Regions from separate parts of the Rhizobium sp. BR 250 genome, predicted to be linked through region 2. Evidence: predicted binding sites of a transcription regulator. Region 2 holds the regulator's gene; each other region holds the start of a gene.
What was found. The regulator LexA, encoded in region 2, represses DNA repair genes until DNA is damaged. The targets are predictions, from matches to a motif close to TGTTCNNNNTGTGTTCNG.
Positions count from the first base shown of each region.

Region 1 (4,669 bases), on a different contig from region 2:
TCCATCCAGCACGCGCTTTTGCCCGGCGCGGTCGAAGTCGATGGTCAGCTTGTTGCCTTCGATGGCGGAGATATTGCCATTGCCGAATTTGAGATGGAAAACGCGGTCGCCGACGAAGAATTTCGAGGGCGTGTCGGCCACGGATTTCGCCACCAGCTCGCCGTCGATGGTGCGGGTGCGCGGGCCGCTTTCGCCATAACCGATCCGTTCCACCGCATGGCCGGAGCGGGTGCCCCAATTGTCGCGGGTGGCGTCGCTGCGGTTCTGCTGCGCGCGCTTCCAGCCGGGGGTGGAATAATTGTTGGTAAAGGGATCGGCCTTGTCGAAACGTGACTGGCCATAGCCGCCGCGTCCGCCATAACCGCCGTAATTGCTGTCGGAAGCCGCCACATCAACATGCGCGGGCGGTAGTTCGTCAAGGAAGCGGGAGGGCAGGGTGGATTGCCACAGCCCGTGAATGCGGCGGTTCGACACGAACCAGATATGGCAGAGCTTCTTGGCGCGGGTGATGCCGACATAGGCCAGGCGGCGTTCTTCCTCCAGACCGGAGCGGCCGCCTTCATCCAGCGCCCGCTGGTGCGGGAACAGGCCTTCTTCCCAGCCGGGCAGGAAGACGGTGTCGAATTCCAGACCCTTGGCGGAATGCAGCGTCATGATGGAGACGGCGTCGAGATTCTCGTTCTGCTCGGCATCCATGACGAGCGCGACATGCTCGAGGAACCCGCGCAGGCTTTCGAAGGCTTCCATCGAGCGGATGAGTTCCTTGAGGTTCTCCAGCCGTCCGGGCGCTTCGGCCGTCTTGTCGGCCTGCCACATGGCGGTATAGCCGCTTTCGTCGAGGATTTGTTCGGCGAGCGTGGTGTGTTCGGTGTTTTCCAGCAGGCCCTGCCAGCGGCGGAAATCCTGCACCACGTCGAACAGCGCCTTGCGGGCCTTGGGCTTCAGCTCATCGGTCTCGATGATGTCGGCGGCTGCCGCCAGCATCGGAATATCGCGGGCACGAGCATAGTCGTGCAGGTTACGGATCGTCGTATCGCCGAGGCCGCGCTTCGGCGTGTTGACGATCCGCTCGAAGGCGAGATCGTCGGCCGGCTGGCAGACGAGGCGGAAATAGGCCATGGCGTCGCGGATTTCGAGGCGCTCATAAAAGCGCGGGCCGCCGATGACGCGGTAATTGAGGCCAAGCGTGACAAAACGATCTTCGAATTCGCGCATCTGGAAGGAGGCGCGAACGAGGATGGCCATATCGTTCAGCTTGTGGTTCTTGCGCTGAAGCTGCTCGATCTCCTCGCCGACCGCGCGGGCTTCTTCTTCGGAATCCCAGGCGGCATGCACCACGACCTTTTCATCGTCGGGGCTGCTGCGCTCGGTGAACAGTGTCTTGCCGAGACGGCCCTCATTATGGGCGATCAGATGGCCGGCCGCACCGAGAATATGTTCGGTGGAACGATAGTTGCGTTCGAGCTTGATGACCTTGGCGCCGGGGAAATCTTTGTCGAAACGGAGGATATTGTCCACTTCCGCGCCGCGCCAGCCATAGATTGACTGATCGTCGTCACCGACGCAGCAGACGTTCTGCGGTTCGCCCTTGGCGCGCTGGGCAAGCAGCCGCAGCCACATATATTGCGCCGTATTGGTGTCCTGATATTCGTCCACCAGAATATAACGGAACTTCTGGTGATACTCCTTCAGGATATCCGTATGGCGGCGGAAGATGCTGATCGGATGCAGCAAAAGATCGCCGAAATCGCAGGCGTTCAGCGTTTTCAGCCGGGCCTGATAGGCGGCGTAAAGCTCACGGCCCTTGCCGTTGGCGAAAGCACGGCTGTCACCCTCCGGAATATCCGGCGGCGTCAGTCCCTTGTTTTTCCAGCCGTCGATCATGCCGGCGAACTGTTTGGCCGGCCAGCGTTTGTCATCCAGACCTTCGGCCTGAATGAGCTGCTTGATCAGCCGCACCACATCGTCGGTATCGAGAATGGTGAAATCCGATTTCAGGCCGATGAGTTCGGCGTGGCGGCGCAGCAGCTTGACGCCGATGGAGTGGAAGGTGCCGAGCCAGGGCATGCCCTCGACGGCGCCGCCAATCAGAACGCCGATACGTTCCTTCATCTCGCGCGCGGCCTTGTTGGTGAAGGTCACGGCAAGAATCTCGCGTGGGTAGGCGCGACCGGTGGCAATTATATGGGCGATGCGGGTCGTCAGAACGCGGGTCTTGCCGGTGCCGGCGCCGGCGAGGACGAGAACCGGGCCATCCAGCGTTTCCACGGCTTCGCGCTGTTCCGGGTTGAGACCGGAAAGATACTCGGGGGCGGGCCGTGCCTGATCACGCGCCGCCATGGCGCGGGCAGCAATGCCAAGCCCGCCGCTGCTTTCCGCACCGGCATTGTTCGTCGCCCTGCGCGGCGCCACGGGTTCTTCATCGAAGAACGGCATATCGTCAAAACTGTTGCTCATGCGGCCCAATGTAGTGATTCGGGATATAAAGGCCAGAACCGTGTTCTGCTTTTATTCCGGTATCAACCGTCAAAACGCCTATTCCAAGGCATTTTTTAAGGCTCATGCCTTCCTGTCGGCGTCGAAAGCGGCATCCACGGGCACTTGCAGCGCCACCGCAAGCTGGTTGGTCCTGGCGGCGAGCGCGATCACCCGCATCAGATCGGCGTGCTGTTCCCTGGTCATGCCCTTGGCTTTTGCGGCCGCCGTGTGGGAATGGGCGCAATAGGAGCAGCCATTGGTGACGGACACCGCGATATAAAGCATTTCTTTCACCAGTGGATCGAGCGCCGAAGGTGTGGCCATCACTTCCTTGACCTCGGCCCAGGTTTTTTCCAGTAATTCGGGGTCGAAGGCGAGGTAGAGCCACATATTGTTGATGAAGTCCGATTTGCGGGTAGTGCGGATATCATCGAACACGGCCTTGACGCGTGGATCGGTTTCGGGATTTTGCGTTTTCGTTACGGTGCTCATGGCTTCCTCCGGCTCATTTTCCGGGGGCAGATTATCGCGTTGAAGAATATTTGCGATAAAAATGGCCTTCGCCGTGCCTTCGACGAGAATCCATCACAAATTACAATTACGTAAGAAACGGATTTGTGCGTTGCCTCGTTTCAGACGAGCGGGAATACTGCGCATGTTCCGAAGTGAGTGCTTCAGGGGCGGCTTTGTGCTGCGATGATCGACCGGAGAAATATATGCGGGTCTGGAAACAGGTGGGTGTCAGTCTTGCCGTGGTAGGGGCGGGTCTCTGTCTTTGGGGCGTTTATTCGTCCGAAGGCCGCAATCTGCTTGCCGGCATGGGGCTCGGCAAAACGCCTGCCGGTGCTATTGAACTCGCCGCATCCGGCGCGGGGACACCCGCATCGTCGGGCCAGAATGCCGGCGGCAACCGCCGTAACGGCAATGCCACGCTGGTGGTCACCGCTCCGGTAAAGACAGGCACGGTCAACGACAGGCTGAATGCCATCGGCAATGGCGAGGCGATCCAGTCGGTCGTCGTCATGCCGCAGACCTCCGGCACGCTTTCGGAAATCCGCACATCGTCCGGCGCACGCGTCGTGAAGGGGCAGGTGCTCGCCCGGCTGGATGACGAGGAGCAGGTGATCGAGCGCGACAAGGCGCAGGTCTCGCTGCGCAGCGCCGTTGAAAAATCCAACTCCTACAAGAACCTGAAATCCGTCTCCCGCCTCGATGTGCTGGATGCACAGATTGCCGAAGAGGCCGCCAAGCTTGCGCTGAGCACCGCCGAACTCAACCTCAGGCGCCGCGATATCGTCGCGCCCATCGAAGGCGTGGCCGGTATCGTCGCCGCCAATATCGGCGACAACGTCACCACACAATCAACCATCGTCAGCATCGACGACCGCTCCGAGATTCTCGTTAATTTCTGGGCGCCCGAACGGTTCGTGACTGCGATCAAACTCGGCATGTCGGTGGAGGCGACCTCCATTTCCCGCCCCGGCGAGACCTTCAGGGGCGAGGTCGAGGCAATCGACAACCGCGTCGATGAGGCAAGCCGCACCATCCGCATCCGGGCGAAGTTCGGCAATGAGAAGGACGAGCTCAGGGCCGGCATGTCCTTCGGTGTTACCATGCGTTTTGCCGGGGAGACCTATGCCTCGGTCGATCCGCTCGCCGTGCAATGGGATGCGGAAGGGGCCTATGTCTGGCGCGTCGTCGACAACCGCTCGAACAAGGTGCGGGTGCAGATCGTGCAGCGCAATCCCGATGCGGTTCTCGTCAAGGCCGAGCTGGCGGAAGGCGAGCCGGTGGTGATCGAGGGCCTGCAGCGCGTCAGGGAAGGCGGCGCGGTCCGTGTCGGCAATCAGCCGAAATCGGAGGAGGTTGCCAGCCAATGACGACGCAGCCGCCTTCCGGTCAGGATTCGAAGCTCGCCTTCACCGCACTCTTCGTGCGCCGGCCCATACTGGCAGCGGTTCTCAACACGCTGCTGGTCGTTGCCGGCCTTGCCGCGCTGGTGGGCGTTGAAGTGCGTGAATTGCCGGATGTCGACCGGCCATCGATCAGCGTCAGAACCACCTATGACGGGGCGGCTCCGGAAACCATCGATCAGGAGGTGACGCAGACCATCGAAGGCGCTGTCGCCCGCGTCAGCGGTGTCAAATCCATTGCGTCCAATTCGCAATTCGGAACCAGCCGCGTGACGATG
Region 1 is NZ_JARWKW010000004.1:68,198-72,866, reverse strand. Features, by position in the region: gene QD336_RS07755 (ATP-dependent helicase) at 1-2,457, opposite strand, end outside; gene QD336_RS07750 (carboxymuconolactone decarboxylase family protein) at 2,560-2,970, opposite strand; gene QD336_RS07745 (efflux RND transporter periplasmic adaptor subunit) at 3,195-4,358, shown strand; gene QD336_RS07740 (efflux RND transporter permease subunit) at 4,355-4,669, shown strand, end outside.
Region 1: the regulator LexA is predicted to act here: its motif matches at 2,499-2,516, upstream of QD336_RS07755 (ATP-dependent helicase).

Region 2 (4,669 bases):
ATGAACATCCTGATGCTGATCATCGGCATGCCGCTCGATCTGCCGCCTTCGATCCTGCTGCTCGGACCGATCTTCGTGCCACTGGCCGATATGATAGGGCTCGACCGGGTACAGCTCGGCATGATGATGGTGATCAATCTGGGTATCGGGCTCTACACTCCGCCCATCGGCACCACGCTGTTCATCTCGTCCTCCATTGCCAGAGCACCGCTCGGCGCGACGACGAAGGAATTGTGGCCGTTCTTCACCATGGCGATGCTGCTTCTCATCGCGGTCAGCTTCATTCCTGCGCTCACGATCTACTGAAATTCAGCCCGCAGCAAAACGCTAAGGGAAACCATCGGCCGATTCTCCCCGGCCGGTGGTTTTGGCGTTCGAGACACCTCGCTTAAGTAATCAAATCCGCTTTGTTCACGGTTTCGACGATCAAATCACCATCTGCGATACACCCTTCACGAAATTTTAGGGGATTGCGGAACACATATGGAACATATAGTGTTCGTTCTGTATTTGTTTCGCGACTTCAACGACGATTCTCAAGGGTGTTTTCCTCATGCTCACGCGCAAACAGCAGGAATTGCTTCTCTTCATTCATGAAAGAATGAAAGAGTCCGGCGTGCCGCCCTCCTTCGATGAAATGAAGGACGCACTCGATCTTGCCTCCAAATCCGGCATCCACCGGCTGATCACCGCACTCGAGGAGCGCGGATTTATTCGCCGGCTACCTAACAGGGCGCGAGCGCTGGAAGTGATCAAATTGCCGGAGGCCTACACGCCGGGTGCGAGGCCGCAACGCGGCTTTTCGCCAAGCGTCATCGAAGGCAGCCTCGGCAAGCCGAAGACGCCGGAACCTGCCCCCGCCCCCAAGGCGCCTGCCAACGATCTCGGCGGTGCGGTCACCGTGCCGGTCATGGGCCGCATTGCCGCCGGTGTGCCGATTTCCGCGATCCAGAACAACACCCATGATGTGGCCGTGCCGGTCGACATGCTGGGTTCGGGCGAACATTACGCTCTGGAAGTCAAAGGCGACTCGATGATCGAGGCCGGCATTTTTGATGGCGACACCGTCATCATCCGCAACGGCAACACTGCCAATCCGGGCGATATCGTCGTGGCGCTGGTGGATGATGAAGAAGCGACGTTGAAGCGTTTCCGCCGCAAGGGTGCCTCCATTGCGCTTGAAGCGGCCAACCCCGCTTATGAAACCCGCATTTTCGGGCCGGACCGGGTGAAGATCCAGGGCAAGCTGGTGGGACTGATCCGCCGTTACCATTGAATGGGTGATATCGAGCCCGTCCCTTTCGCGATGGCGAGAGGACGGTCTCTTGTGATGCATGGCCGCCGGTCCGAGGAACGGCGCGTTTACCGCGTTCATGAGGGGACGCACCATCCGTCGGATCGACATGCCGTTTCCTGCGAAGAGCAATTCCAGCTTTCACGCTTGATGTTTCGGTTGCGCTGCAGGCGCAACGGCAAAATGACGCTGGCTGCAATCGCGGAAAAGGCGCATTTCCCTTCTTCGCGAGCCATGGGCAGCCAATCGCCTCGCACCTTTTCGGTCGTCTCCAGGTGGTGATGTGTGTGGAATTCTTTCCCCTGCCCGGCCGCCATTCATCAATCCGGCTTATGGAAGCCATGGATTATTTGCAATATTCCGGACCGCATTGCCGGTATAGAAATGCGCGTCATATCGGGGAGACATGCCATGTACGATCTTTATATCGCCAACAAGAACTATTCCTCATGGTCGCTGCGGCCCTGGATATTGATGCGCACGCTCGGCATCGCCTTTGATGAAAAACTCGTTCCCTTTGGCGAAGACGTCTCATTTTCCAGCTTTTCGCCGACCGGAAAGGTGCCCTGCCTTGTCGATGAGGGCGTGACGATCTGGGAAACGCTGTCGATCGCCGAGTATCTTGCCGAGAGACATCAGGGTGTGTGGGCGAGCGACAAGCAGGCAAGGGCCTGGTCGCGCTCGGCGGCGAGTGAAATGCATGCGGGCTTCTCGTCGCTGCGCAATCTCTATCCCATGTCGGTCGGCATCCGGGTAAAGCCGAAGGGCGGCGACGCCGGGCTTGCGGCCGATATAAAGCGCATCGATGCGCTGTGGAACGAAGGCCTCACGAAATTCGGCGGACCTTTTCTCGCCGGTCAGAAATTCACGGCGGTCGATGCTTTCTTCTGCCCGGTGGCATTCCGTTTCCAGACCTACGGCGCCGACCTCTCGCCGGCGGCCAAAACCTATTGCGACCGGCTGCTCGACCTGCCGGCCATGCGCGAATGGTACGAAGCAGGGTTGAAGGAAATCTGGCGCGATCTGCCCCATGAAGAGGAAGTCGGCGGCATTGGCGAATTGACCGCGGATCTGCGCGTCAAGGCCTGATGGACCACGCTGGCGGCATCATTGTGACGCCGCCAGCAGCCGGGTGACGGCTTCGGGCACCTCATGGTCAAAACGGCCGCTTTTCCAGTCGTAGAAGCGATGTTCGCTCCAAGGCCTGTCGGTTCCCGCGGTTGCCGCGCGCATCCTTCCGACGACCCCGGTTTGATCGCTTCCGGCGAAATTGACCTCCACCGAACCGATGCGCCGTAAAATATCGCGGTTGAGCAGCAAGGCTCCCGAGCGGCATTGCGCAAACGAGGTTCTGCGGGAAACAATGACGATATCGGCAATGTCGCAGGCTTTCCCGGCAAACCGGCCGTCTTCCAGCACAATGATCCACTCGCCGCTTCGCGCGCGCGCCGCACACCAGATGCCTGTCCTGCAGGTAAAGGCTCCCGGCGCAGCGTCCCTCAGGGCAGCCGTCATCTCCCGCGCCACGGCCTTCATCTCTTCCGGCGCAAGCTTCGATTTTGCGCTTAAAGCAACGGTGGTTGCCGGAACTCCCGACTTGAGAAGGACCGGTGAGAGCGGTTTCTCAGGCAATAGCAGCGCCCTCTGCCATTGCTCATAGATGAAGCCCTGCGGCCGCGTTTTTGTGGTATAGACCTTACCCTCGTCCAGAAGGGCGACCAGCCTGCCTTCCTCATGAATAAGCAGATCAGGCAGACCGCGTTGGGCGACCGCTCCGGACAGGCCAAAGGCAAAGAGCAGAAGCGGAATTCCGAGAAGCGCCAGACGGGTGCGCAGCAATGTCAGCAACAGAAAGCCCCCAGAGGCAATGCCGATGAACCAGCCATGCGGCCGCCCGGTCGCAGCGCTGCCGCCCCAGGACGCCACCTCCTGCGCAACCTCGATGACGAGCGCCATGCCAAAACCCATGACCTTCAGGAAAGGCGCATCGAGCCCGAAGGGCATCAGCAGCATGGCGATGAGGCCGAAAGGCATGACGATCAGCGACATCAGCGGCATCGCCGCCAGATTGGCAAAAAGTCCATAGGTGGTGACACGCTGAAAATGTTCAGCCGAATAGATCGCCGTCGAAAGCCCACCGATCAGCGATGTGGTGACGACCCCGCCAACAACGGCGCCTGCCGTTTGCGCAATCGTCATCCACGCCGGTTTGCGACCGATGACGAGACGCTCACGATCTCTGCGCCAGCGGCTCCAGGCGGCATAGGCGGAAACGAGCGCAATTGTCGCGGCAAAGGACATCTGAAAGCTCGGCCCCATGATTTCCGAAGGCGAAAGGGCGAGAATGACCAGCGCGGAAAGCGCAACATTCCTGAGGCTGAGCGAAGGTTGGTCGAACAACACCGCAATCAGCATCACCGACATCATCAGCCAGGCACGTTCGGCGGAGACGGCAAAACCGGAAATCAGATAATAGGCCAGCGTCATCAGGAGCGCTGCGAAGGCGGACATCTTCTTCACCGGCCAGCGCTGCGCGAAAGCCGGAAACAGGCTGAAGGCGAGCCTCAGTCCCACGAAGAATATGCCGGAAGCGAGCGCCATGTTGAGCCCGGATATGGCGACGATATGGGCAAGACCGGAAAGCCGCAACGCTTCCATCGTCCCGGCCGATATGGCCTGTCTCTCATCGGTGACGATGGAGGCGGCGAAAGCGCCGGCATCACCGCCGATCGTGTTGCGGATGCGCTCGGCAATGGCGGTGCGCAGGCCATAAAGCCGCATATCGGCCCATTCCAGCCAGCCAGTTATCGCGTCGATGTCAGGTGGCGCTACGGCTGCGGCGGCTTATAAAAGAAGCCTGTCGCACCTATGCCCCTGAAATAGGAGGCGAAGGCGAAATCGTTGAGACCCGGCAAGGCCGGACCGGATGGTGGAGAAAGCCGCGCCTTGCCGCGGATGGTCGCGCCGAGTGTAACAGGCTCACCCCCGCCGCGGGCAAGCAACGAAACCTTCTGCGGCGGGCGTGACAATGCCGGCGCTTCCGTCGCAGCCAGTTGCACGACATACCGCCAGTCACCACGCGCATCGACCTCCCGACGCATCACCGTGCCGGTGATGGTGGTGGTAACGGGCGTATCCAGCAGCACGGTCCCTGCCCGCCACGTTTCGAACCCAGCGAAAAGCATGCCCAGCAACAGCAGCGCAGCGAGGCTGCAGGCCGTGGCTGCCAGGTGGGCACGATATCTGGTGACGAGCGCCATGCTGGCGGCATGCGAAAATGCGATAGCCAGAAGCAGCAATGAAGGTGTGGCATCCAGCGAAAACCAGAGGACCGCTCCACAGCCAATGAAGACCGGCACGAAAAGAAAATCATGG
Region 2 is NZ_JARWKW010000001.1:421,976-426,644, forward strand. Features, by position in the region: gene QD336_RS02110 (TRAP transporter large permease subunit) at 1-306, shown strand, start outside; gene lexA (transcriptional repressor LexA) at 554-1,276, shown strand; gene QD336_RS02120 (hypothetical protein) at 1,372-1,611, opposite strand; gene QD336_RS02125 (glutathione S-transferase family protein) at 1,706-2,383, shown strand; partial or broken gene QD336_RS02130 (ComEC/Rec2 family competence protein) at 2,402-4,669, opposite strand, start outside.

Region 3 (4,669 bases), on a different contig from region 2:
CTCGCCACTTTTTTGCATCGACCGTCGGATGCGTCGTTTTACCAGGGAAAATAACGGTTAAGATGGCGACTGGCCCGTTTCTGGTCTTATCGGCGATCCCCGACTTGGCGCGCATCACGCCTCCATAGTTCACCAGCGGATTATTGCCGATATCCTGATGCAGCCGCACCGAGGCCTCGCCAAGATCACCGCCATCGCCATAAACCGCATAGGCAAATTTTCCCGTCGCCGGACGATAGATGACAGCTATATCGCCATCCTTCACGCCATACCTGCTCACGAAGCTGCTGGAGAGAACCACGTAGGGAATTTCGTTGGCATCCACCCAATGCCTCTGTGTTCCAACAGGACCGTCTGGAACCGGGACGGAGGTTTCCGTGATGAAGGCTTTTCCAGGAAAGGGATCACCAGCTTTCTGGACGATCGGTCTATTGTTCTCGTCTTTGGAAAATCCAAAAATTCTGACTTTTGAGTAATCACCTGTTGCGACGGCTTTTTTCCAGGCTGCACGGCACTTATCCTGCCAGCGATCCGGATCCGTCTTCGGCGTGGAGCCGACCGCCGTCACACCATCGCAGGTGTAGGATAACCCCTTGCCATCGACGAGATAGGAATTCGGAGCACCGTCAGCATCGACTTTGAGTTCCCTGCTCTTAAACACGATCCCCCCGGCCCCACATGCCGCCTGGGACATCGCCGCCGTCGGCGCGACAAGGGTAATGAAACCGCAAAAAACAGTGACAAGCATCGAAGATTTAGAGACTTCACAGAGCATGCGACCCTCCTTTGGAAAACGGGTCGAGACTGCTCTTTATTCCCTCATAAGTCGAGTATAATCTTATAGTATCGCTTAAGTTTAGTGTTCGCTTAGGCTACCATCTCTTTTGGCAAATTGGGAACCAATGCGCCAAAGGCGCCACTGACCTCAGGCCATGGCCCGCAGCGCCCAGGCGGGCACCATTTCCGCATTCAGCCGGCGCGGCTTTTGCGCGCCGACGAGCTGCGTCAGGCCCATGCCCGATTTGGCGATCGAGACGGCATGTTTCTTCGGCAGAAGATATCCATGCTCCAGCGGCGGAACGCGGCGCAGCACGCGGCTAAAGACATTGCGGCGATGATAACGCGACGGCGAAAAGCGGGCCGGCTGCGCGCAGATCGCCACATATTCGAGAATCTCGTCGATCCAGCCTGCCTGCGGGCGCGCGCCGGGCTCTATCAGCAGCAGCCAGCCGCCGCGGGCGGATTGCACGATCTCCTCGATGTCCCACTGCCCATAAAAACGGCAGCCGGCGGCATCGGCGACGCGCGACGACCCATCGCGCGAACCGTGATCGAGGATCACCACATCGCTTACCAGCCCTTCCACGGCCCCGGTGACGAGCGCAGACAGCGTGTGCGCCAGTTCCGGTTCCTGATCCCGGCATTCCATAATCACTGTCAACATAGGCATAGCTCTAACGCATCGCACAATAAATTGCCACTACGCTCATCACGGTAAAAACCACCGCCACCCATTCGAACATGGCCTTCTTCAAACAGGATCCGGAGCCCGCCATCTTCGCCGCAGGCTGTGCGGCATGTCACGAATTCACAATTTTGTTCTTGTATTGTTCTCATTCCTGATGTAGGAATTTAATCATTCGGACGGCGAGGAAACGCCGGTCCGCATGGAAACGGTTTAGGGCGTTGAGCGTGCCTCGATGGGTGTGCAGCGTCCTGGGAGCATCCAGATGAGAAACCATACGCTTTCGGGGCAGGCTGCCTTCCAGCCGAGCCATATGCCGGATATTGCCAATGCGCTCGCCGATGCATCCGGCCTGCGCATCGAGATCGACCGTCGTCGTGGCAGGGGCGCCGGGCTGAACCCGGACGGGCGCTTCGAGACCTTGCAGCACGAGGTTTTCGACGATGGCTGGCAGACGCTCGAAGACATGCCGGAATTCCGCACCGAGGTGCAGGTGGAAAAGCCGCGCAGCATCATCACCCGCAACGAATCGCCCGATATCCCGTTCGACCGCTCCATCAATCCCTATCGCGGCTGCGAGCATGGCTGCATCTATTGTTTCGCCCGCCCCACACACAGTTATATGGGGCTTTCGGCCGGGCTCGATTTCGAATCGAAACTCTTCGCCAAGCCGGATGCGGCAAAGCTTCTGGAACGGGAGCTGGCAAAGCCCGGCTACAAGCCGCGGGTGATCGCCATCGGCACCAATACCGATCCCTATCAGCCGATCGAGCGTGAATGGCGCATCATGCGGCAGATACTGGAAGTGCTAGCCAAGGCCGATCACCCTGTCGCCATCGTCACCAAATCGGCGCTGATCAAGCGGGATATCGACATTCTGGCGCCCATGGCCAAAAAGGGCCTCGCCAAGGTCGGCATTTCCGTAACCACACTGGACCGGAAACTCGCGCGCAACATGGAACCGCGCGCCGCAACGCCGGAGAAGCGGCTGGAGTCGGTCAAGGCGCTGACGGAAGCCGGCATCCCGGTCGCCGTGATGATGGCGCCCATCATTCCCGCCCTCAATGATCATGAGATCGAACGCATTCTCGAGGCCGGCAAGGCAGCGGGCGCCACCGAAGCTTCCTACGTGCTGCTGCGCCTGCCGCTGGAGGTGAGCCCGCTCTTTCGCGACTGGTTGCTGCGCAACTATCCGGACCGTTACCGCCATGTCATGTCGCTGGTGCGCTCCATGCGTGATGGCAAGGATTACGACGCGGAATTCGGCAAGCGCATGAAGGGCGCCGGCCCCTATGCCTGGCAGATCGGCCGGCGTTTCGAGATGGCGACCAAAAGGCTCGGCCTTATTCGCCGCGGCATTCACCTGCGTGACGATCTCTTCGTGCCGCCGGGCGGTGCCGGCGTACAATTGTCGCTGCTTTGAAAACGGGCACGGAAAGCGCTCCCTGATCGAAACCGCCGCATCGGCGTGCCGATATCGGGAAGAACATTATGAGAAGCGCGGCCCTTCGTTTTGGCCGACCACGCTCTCGACGAAATGCCCGGCGGGTTTTCCCTGGCTCGCCGGACATTGCCCCCGGAACCGCCGCCTCGCGTGCGATCATTTTTCCTCCGCCGCCCCGTTGGAGGATCAAAGGTCATGATGACCTGAGGGGCACGGTGAGCCACGCCCCTTGACCCCGGCTCCCCGCGCCTGTCATCGCCCGCTTCCGGGGGCTTGCAGGAGATCGGGTGTGTATGCGAGTTTCGCCGCATGAAACGCACCGCCACACCCGATTCTCCTGCCCTTTTCGATCTTGCCGATACCGGTCCGGATTTTTCCTTCGAACTGGAAGCGAAAAAGAAGGGCCTCTGGCCCGTGGCCGGCACGGATGAGGCGGGACGGGGGCCTTTGGCCGGACCGGTGGTCGCGGCAGCCGTCATTCTCGATCCGGATAATATTCCCAAGGGCATGGACGATTCCAAGAAGCTGACCCGGCAGAAGCGGGAAAGCCTTTTTGTGCAGATCATGGAAACCTCGATCGTGTCCGTCGCCTCCTCCGGCCCCGGCCTGATCGACAGCATGAATATCCTGCGCGCCAGCCTCGATGCCATGCGCCGCGCCGTGCTCGGTCTCGAAATCTCCCCTGCCCTCGTGCTGGCCGACGGCCGCGACAGGCCGCCGGGCATCGCCTGCGAAGCCAAGGCCGTCATCAAGGGCGATTCCCGCTCCCTCTCCATCGCCGCCGCCTCGATCATCGCCAAGGTGACACGCGACCGGATGATGGAACGCGCCGGCGTGGTGCATGCGTCCTATGGGTTCGAAGGCCATGCCGGTTACGGCACGCCGGCCCATCTGCGCGCCATCGAAAGCCACGGCCCCTGCCCGCTGCACCGGATGAGCTTTCGGCCGCTGAAGCGGGATTGATTGCGGCTGAGAATGGAGGTTGAGCGATAACTTCCGTTACTAGGTCGCTGTTCGACGGTCCGGCTTTGGGCACCGAAGAGGAGCTGGTCATCATTCACCCCAACAACTACTTCCGGCCCATTGCCTTCGACTGACTATGCTTCCCTCGACTAAGATGTCCGGGTCTACGAATTTCGTTTCAGGTATGAAACAAGTGTTTCTAATGATACCGTCTGCGGTCTATTAAAGCTCTTTTGCCGTCAACAAATCTTCGATCCGCTGTCTTGTGTCATCATCAGTTTCAAATTCCTTCAGCCGCTTTAATGCAACAACGGCTTCCTGGGGCCATTCTTTTCGATCCCAGCTAGATAGAGCCCGAATTGACATGTTGCGGTTTCTTATCACTGGGCTTTGCAAACCCGCAGAAATGAAGGCCCAACCTTTTCCGGGAAACTTTTCAAGGTCCTGTAAAATGAAATCCAAAGCGGCATGCGCTGAGTATCCCGGGCCGAGGCCCATTTCGGTAATCGGGCCTGTCGCAATTTCATCGAGGGGAATGCATTTCAAGCCAAGCTCAAGCACTTGATCAATACGATCCACATCAGAGCTGCGCATCAAATCCCACCAATATTCCTCACCCGCTTCCGTTCGAGCATAACAGTAAGGCCATGGATCGATGCCAAATTTCTGGCATACCCTGCTTGCATTCCAGAACTCTTGCCTGTCGCCGCCTTCCAAAGCGCTGCATATCGCCGGCTTCCAGTGATCTTTGGCGAGCAGGTTAGAGACATTCGCGGAGATTTGATCGACCGCGTCGG
Region 3 is NZ_JARWKW010000002.1:257,953-262,621, forward strand. Features, by position in the region: gene QD336_RS04330 (glycoside hydrolase family 75 protein) at 1-775, opposite strand, end outside; gene QD336_RS04335 (glycosyltransferase family protein) at 926-1,444, opposite strand; gene QD336_RS04340 (PA0069 family radical SAM protein) at 1,731-2,888, shown strand; gene rnhB (ribonuclease HII) at 3,219-3,872, shown strand; gene QD336_RS04350 (hypothetical protein) at 4,095-4,669, opposite strand, start outside.
Region 3: the regulator LexA is predicted to act here: its motif matches at 1,598-1,615, upstream of QD336_RS04340 (PA0069 family radical SAM protein).

Region 4 (4,669 bases), on a different contig from region 2:
ATGATGGCACCGTGACGCGCGGACCGCAGGTCTCCGCCTTTGCGGAAAAGCACCAGCTCAAGCAGGTCTCCGTCGCCGATCTCATCGCCTATCGCCAGCGTAAGGAAACGCTGGTGGAACTGGAATCCTCCTTCACCATCGAAACGCCCTTCGGCCCTGCCAAGGCGCACACCTATTCCCTGCCCTGGGATCCGATGCAGCATATGGCGGTGATCTTCGGCGACATTCGCGACGGCATCGACATTCCCGTGCGCCTGCATCCGGAAAACGTGGCCGACGACGTGTTCGGCGATCGCCAGCCGGTGCGGCATTACATGCAGAAAATCGCCGAGGAAGGCCGCGGCGTCATCGTTTATCTGCGCGAAGGCTCCGTCGGCGTTGGCCAGGTGGCCGGACGCCGCAAGGCACGCGATCCCGATGAGGCCCATGCGCAGGCCCGTTCGCGCGAGAATGAATGGCTGGAAATCGGCCTCGGCGCACAGATCCTGAAAGACCTCGGCATCAGCTCCATCAAGCTGATGACCACCCGCGAGCGCCATTATGTCGGCCTCGAAGGGTTCGGCATCAAGATTTCTGCGACGGATATCGGGTGATTTCTAAGCTTCACTGAGGACGAGCATCAATCCGCCCGTCGGTGAATATGAAGCGATCGGGTACCGCTTGTTTCTTCTCCCCGAGGGGGAGAAGTCCGCGGCAGCGGGATCAGGGGGCGCGGTCAGCGATAGATCGCAAGCTGCCCCCTCATCCGACCCTTCGGGCCACCTTCTCCCCGGCGGGGAGAAGAAATATGCCGCCAATGCCGTGCTCTCGTCCTGACTCAAGGGCTGGGATGACGTTGCGATAGAGCGACCGCCCTACTCCTCCCGCCACCCCTCCAGATAAGTCACGCTCTCCACTCCCGTAAACTTCGCAAGCCGCGACAGTTCCGCGTCGAGCTTCTCCAGCCGTCCGGCGGAGGCGCGCACACCGGGCTCCAGCCACAGGCGACGCACATCCAGCGTGCTGCGCTTGCGGTCCGCCTTCATGTCGATGCGGCCGATCAGCCGGTCGCCTTCCAGAAGCGGGAAAACATAATAGCCATATTGCCGCTTCGGCTCCGGCACGAAGACCTCGATGCGGTAATAGAAACCGAACAGCCGTTCCGTGCGGTTGCGGTCACGCAACAGCGGATCAAACGGGCTCAGCACACGAACCCGGGCGGAGGGTTCCGGCACGTCGGAAAGGTCTGCGGTGAAACCGGCAAAGGCATAGGACGGGCGGGCACTCTCGCCATCGCTGGAGAGGAGCGAGACCTCACATAATTCACCGCGATGGTTCTTGACCCAGTCCCGCGCCTCCTGCGGGGTGACGAGATCAAAAAAGGCGGCGATTTCGCCGTGGGTGGCAAAACCCAGCCGCTTCAGCGCCTCGCGGCAGGCCCAGTCGACGAATTCGGCGTGCTCTACCTCGGTTTCGTGATGTTCGCCGGGAATGACCCGTTCGGCCAGATCATAGACCTTCTGGAAATTCACACGGCCGGCAATCGCCAGCTTGCCGGTGTGCCAGAGATATTCGAGTGCCGTCTTGGACGGATGCCAGTTCCACCAGCCTCCGGATTGATGCCCCTTCTCCTTCAGCTCCCGCGCCAGAACCGGGCCGGTGGCGGCAATGCGCTCCAGCGTTTCGCCGAAAGCCGCATCGAAACCCTCGCCGTGCCATTTGCGCCAGCGCTCCTGAATGATTGGCTCGCGGCGGCGGAAGCGGTGTTTCCAATAGGGGTAAAATTCCGTCGGCAGGATGGAAGCATCATGCGTCCAGTGCTCGAACAGCGCCCGGTCCTTTTCCAGCAGCGTGGTCAGATGGCCTCGCCTGTAGGTCTGGTTGCGGGAGAAGATGATCTGGTGGTGGGCGCGCTCCACCGTGCCGATGCTGTCCACCTGCACAAAACCGATATCGGTGATGAGCTGCAGCAGCCCGTCCTTGGAAAGCGCCTTGCCGGGCGGAGAGGAAAGCCCCTGCCGCGCCAGAAAAATCCGCCTTGCCGCTTCGTTCGAAACCTTGATCGTCATGGAGGGGAAGGTAGAACGGCTTTTTCGCGATTGCAATGTTCTTTTTTTGTTCTTTATTTCACTTCTGTTGATGATGGGATCGGGGTCATGCCCGCTGCTTCCCGTCATACCGGCCTTGAGCCGGTATCCAGCCAGCCCAAGTCCCTGGGTTGAAAAGACGCTTTCCGCCGCGTCGACGCGCGTCGGCTGGATCCCGGCTCAAGGCCGGGATGATGAAAGCAGTGCGGTTCGCTCTAGGAAATCGTTGCGCCGTGGATTATGCGAGAAAGCATGGAAAACTTGGGAATCCGTTTCGACGCCGCAGGTGTCGCCTTCGAGGGCCGGCAGGCCTTGCGGCCATTGTCTCTGACGCTGACGGAGAAGCGCATCGGCGTGATCGGCCTCAACGGCTCGGGCAAGACCACCTTCGCGCGGCTGATCAACGGGCTGACGAAGCCGAACGAGGGTAAGGTGTCGGTCAACGGGCTCGACACCGTGAAAGACGCAAAAGCGGTCCTCCAGACGGTCGGTTTCATCTTCCAGAATCCGCAGCACCAGATCATCCTGCCGATCGTGCGGGACGATATCGCCTTCGGCCTCAAGCGGCTTGGCATCGGCAAGGGGGAAACCGAAAGTCGCGTGAAGGCCGTTCTTGCCCGGCTCGCTATTTCCCATCTCGAGGAACGGCGCGCGCATGAGCTTTCCGGCGGCGAACTGCAGCTTGCGGCGCTGGCGGCCCTGCTGGTTACCGAACCGCAAATCCTCATTCTCGATGAGCCGACTAATCAGCTTGATCTCAAAAACCGGGCAATCGTCGAGAAAACCATGGCCGCGCTGTCGCAGTCGCTGATCGTCATCACCCACGACCTGCCGCTGCTTCAAGGTTTTGACCGCGTGCTGGTTTTCCACGAGGGCGCCCTGATTGCCGACGCCGGCCCCGAAGAAGCGGTCGCGCGGTATCTCGCGGCGGTGTCGCGATGAAATCGCTGCATGTGGAAGGCACCGGCTGGCTCTACCGCGTCTCGCCGCGCATCAAGCTCCTGACGCTCATGGGCTTCAGCATCGCGCTGTTCCTTACCCGTGACCTGCTGCTTCTGGGAAGCGCCGTGGGGCTCGCTGCCCTCATCCTGCGTGAGACGCGGCTTTCTTTCCGCGAAATCGGTCTGCGGCTGCGGCCGGTGATGCTGACCATCCTCCTTGTTGCCGCCTTCAGCTATCTGCTGCTGCCGGCCCAGGATGCGAGCGTCAATCTTCTGCGGCTCACGGCGCTTGCGTTTCTCGCCACCGCCGTCACCATCACCGTCAGCATTTCGCAATTCATGGATGAGATTACCCGTGCCGCGGCACCGCTCGAAAGGCTGGGGCTGGTGAAAGCCGCCGATATCGGGCTTGCGGTCGGGCTCGTCGTGCGCTTCGTGCCGGAGATCGTCAACCGTTACCATGCGGTGCGCGACGCACACCGGGCGCGCGGCCTGCCCGTGCGGATGGCCACCATCATCGTGCCGCTCGTCATTATGACGTTGAAGGATGCCGATGCCATTGCCGACGCCATTGACGCGCGCGGTTTCAGAGGCCAAAGCTTGGCGCCAGACAACCATCCGGAGTTTTGAGCGCCATGACGACCCGCGACCTTGTGCTGATTTCGCTGTTTTCCGCCATCATCATCGCACTCGGGCTTCTGCCGCCGATCACCCTCGGTTTCATTCCGGTGCCGATCACCGCGCAGTCGCTCGGCGTCATGCTGGCCGGTGTCGTGCTGGGGGCAAAACGCGGCACGCTCGCGGTTCTGCTGACGATCCTGATCGCCGCCATCGGCCTGCCGGTGCTCTCGGGCGGACGCGGCGGCCTTTCCATCTTCACCACACCGACGACGGGCTTCCTGATCGGCTGGATCGCGGCCGTTTTCGTGACGGGCTTTCTCTCGGAAAAATTCGTCCATCGCGGCCAGTCGGCTTTGGCGCAGGGCGTCGGTTTCTTCGTCGCCAGCCTGATTGGCGGCGTCGTCGTGCTTTATGCTTTCGGCATCACCTATCTGGCGCTGGTCGTCGGGCTCGGTTTCGAAAAGGCCTTCATGGGCTCGCTCGCCTTCATTCCGGGCGATGCGCTGAAGGCCGTACTTGCGGCGCTGGCCGGCCGCGCCGTAATGGCCGGTTATCCGCTTCTGCCGCAGCGCGCCTGAACACACTTTCTTCGGGAGGAAAAGAATGGCGACGCGTTTATACGAACATCCGATCTTCCTGGAGCACATCACGCCCGAAGGCCACCCCGAGCGGCCGGACCGGCTGCGCTCACTCAACATCGCGCTTGAACACCCGAATTTCGAACGGCTGATCCGGAAAGAGGCGCCGCAGGCCAATGAGGATGCGGTGCTTCTGGCGCATCCGGAAGAGCATCTTCTTGCCGTCATGCGGCAGGTGCCCGAAGAGGAAGGCGAGATCAACCGCATCGAGGCCGACACCTACGTTTCGCCGAAAAGCCTGCAGGCGGCGCTGACCGGCATCGGTGCTGCCATGGCGGCAGTGGATGATGTGTTTACCGGTGCTGCCGACAATGTCTTCGTCGCCGCCCGCCCGCCCGGCCATCATGCCGAAACCGCCAAGGCCATGGGTTTCTGTCTTTTCAACAATGTGGCCATCGCCGCC
Region 4 is NZ_JARWKW010000002.1:229,194-233,862, forward strand. Features, by position in the region: gene ribB (3,4-dihydroxy-2-butanone-4-phosphate synthase) at 1-593, shown strand, start outside; gene QD336_RS04185 (winged helix-turn-helix domain-containing protein) at 855-2,048, opposite strand; gene QD336_RS04190 (energy-coupling factor ABC transporter ATP-binding protein) at 2,328-3,008, shown strand; gene QD336_RS04195 (energy-coupling factor transporter transmembrane component T family protein) at 3,005-3,637, shown strand; gene QD336_RS04200 (biotin transporter BioY) at 3,643-4,206, shown strand; gene QD336_RS04205 (histone deacetylase family protein) at 4,232-4,669, shown strand, end outside.
Region 4: the regulator LexA is predicted to act here: its motif matches at 2,085-2,102, upstream of QD336_RS04190 (energy-coupling factor ABC transporter ATP-binding protein).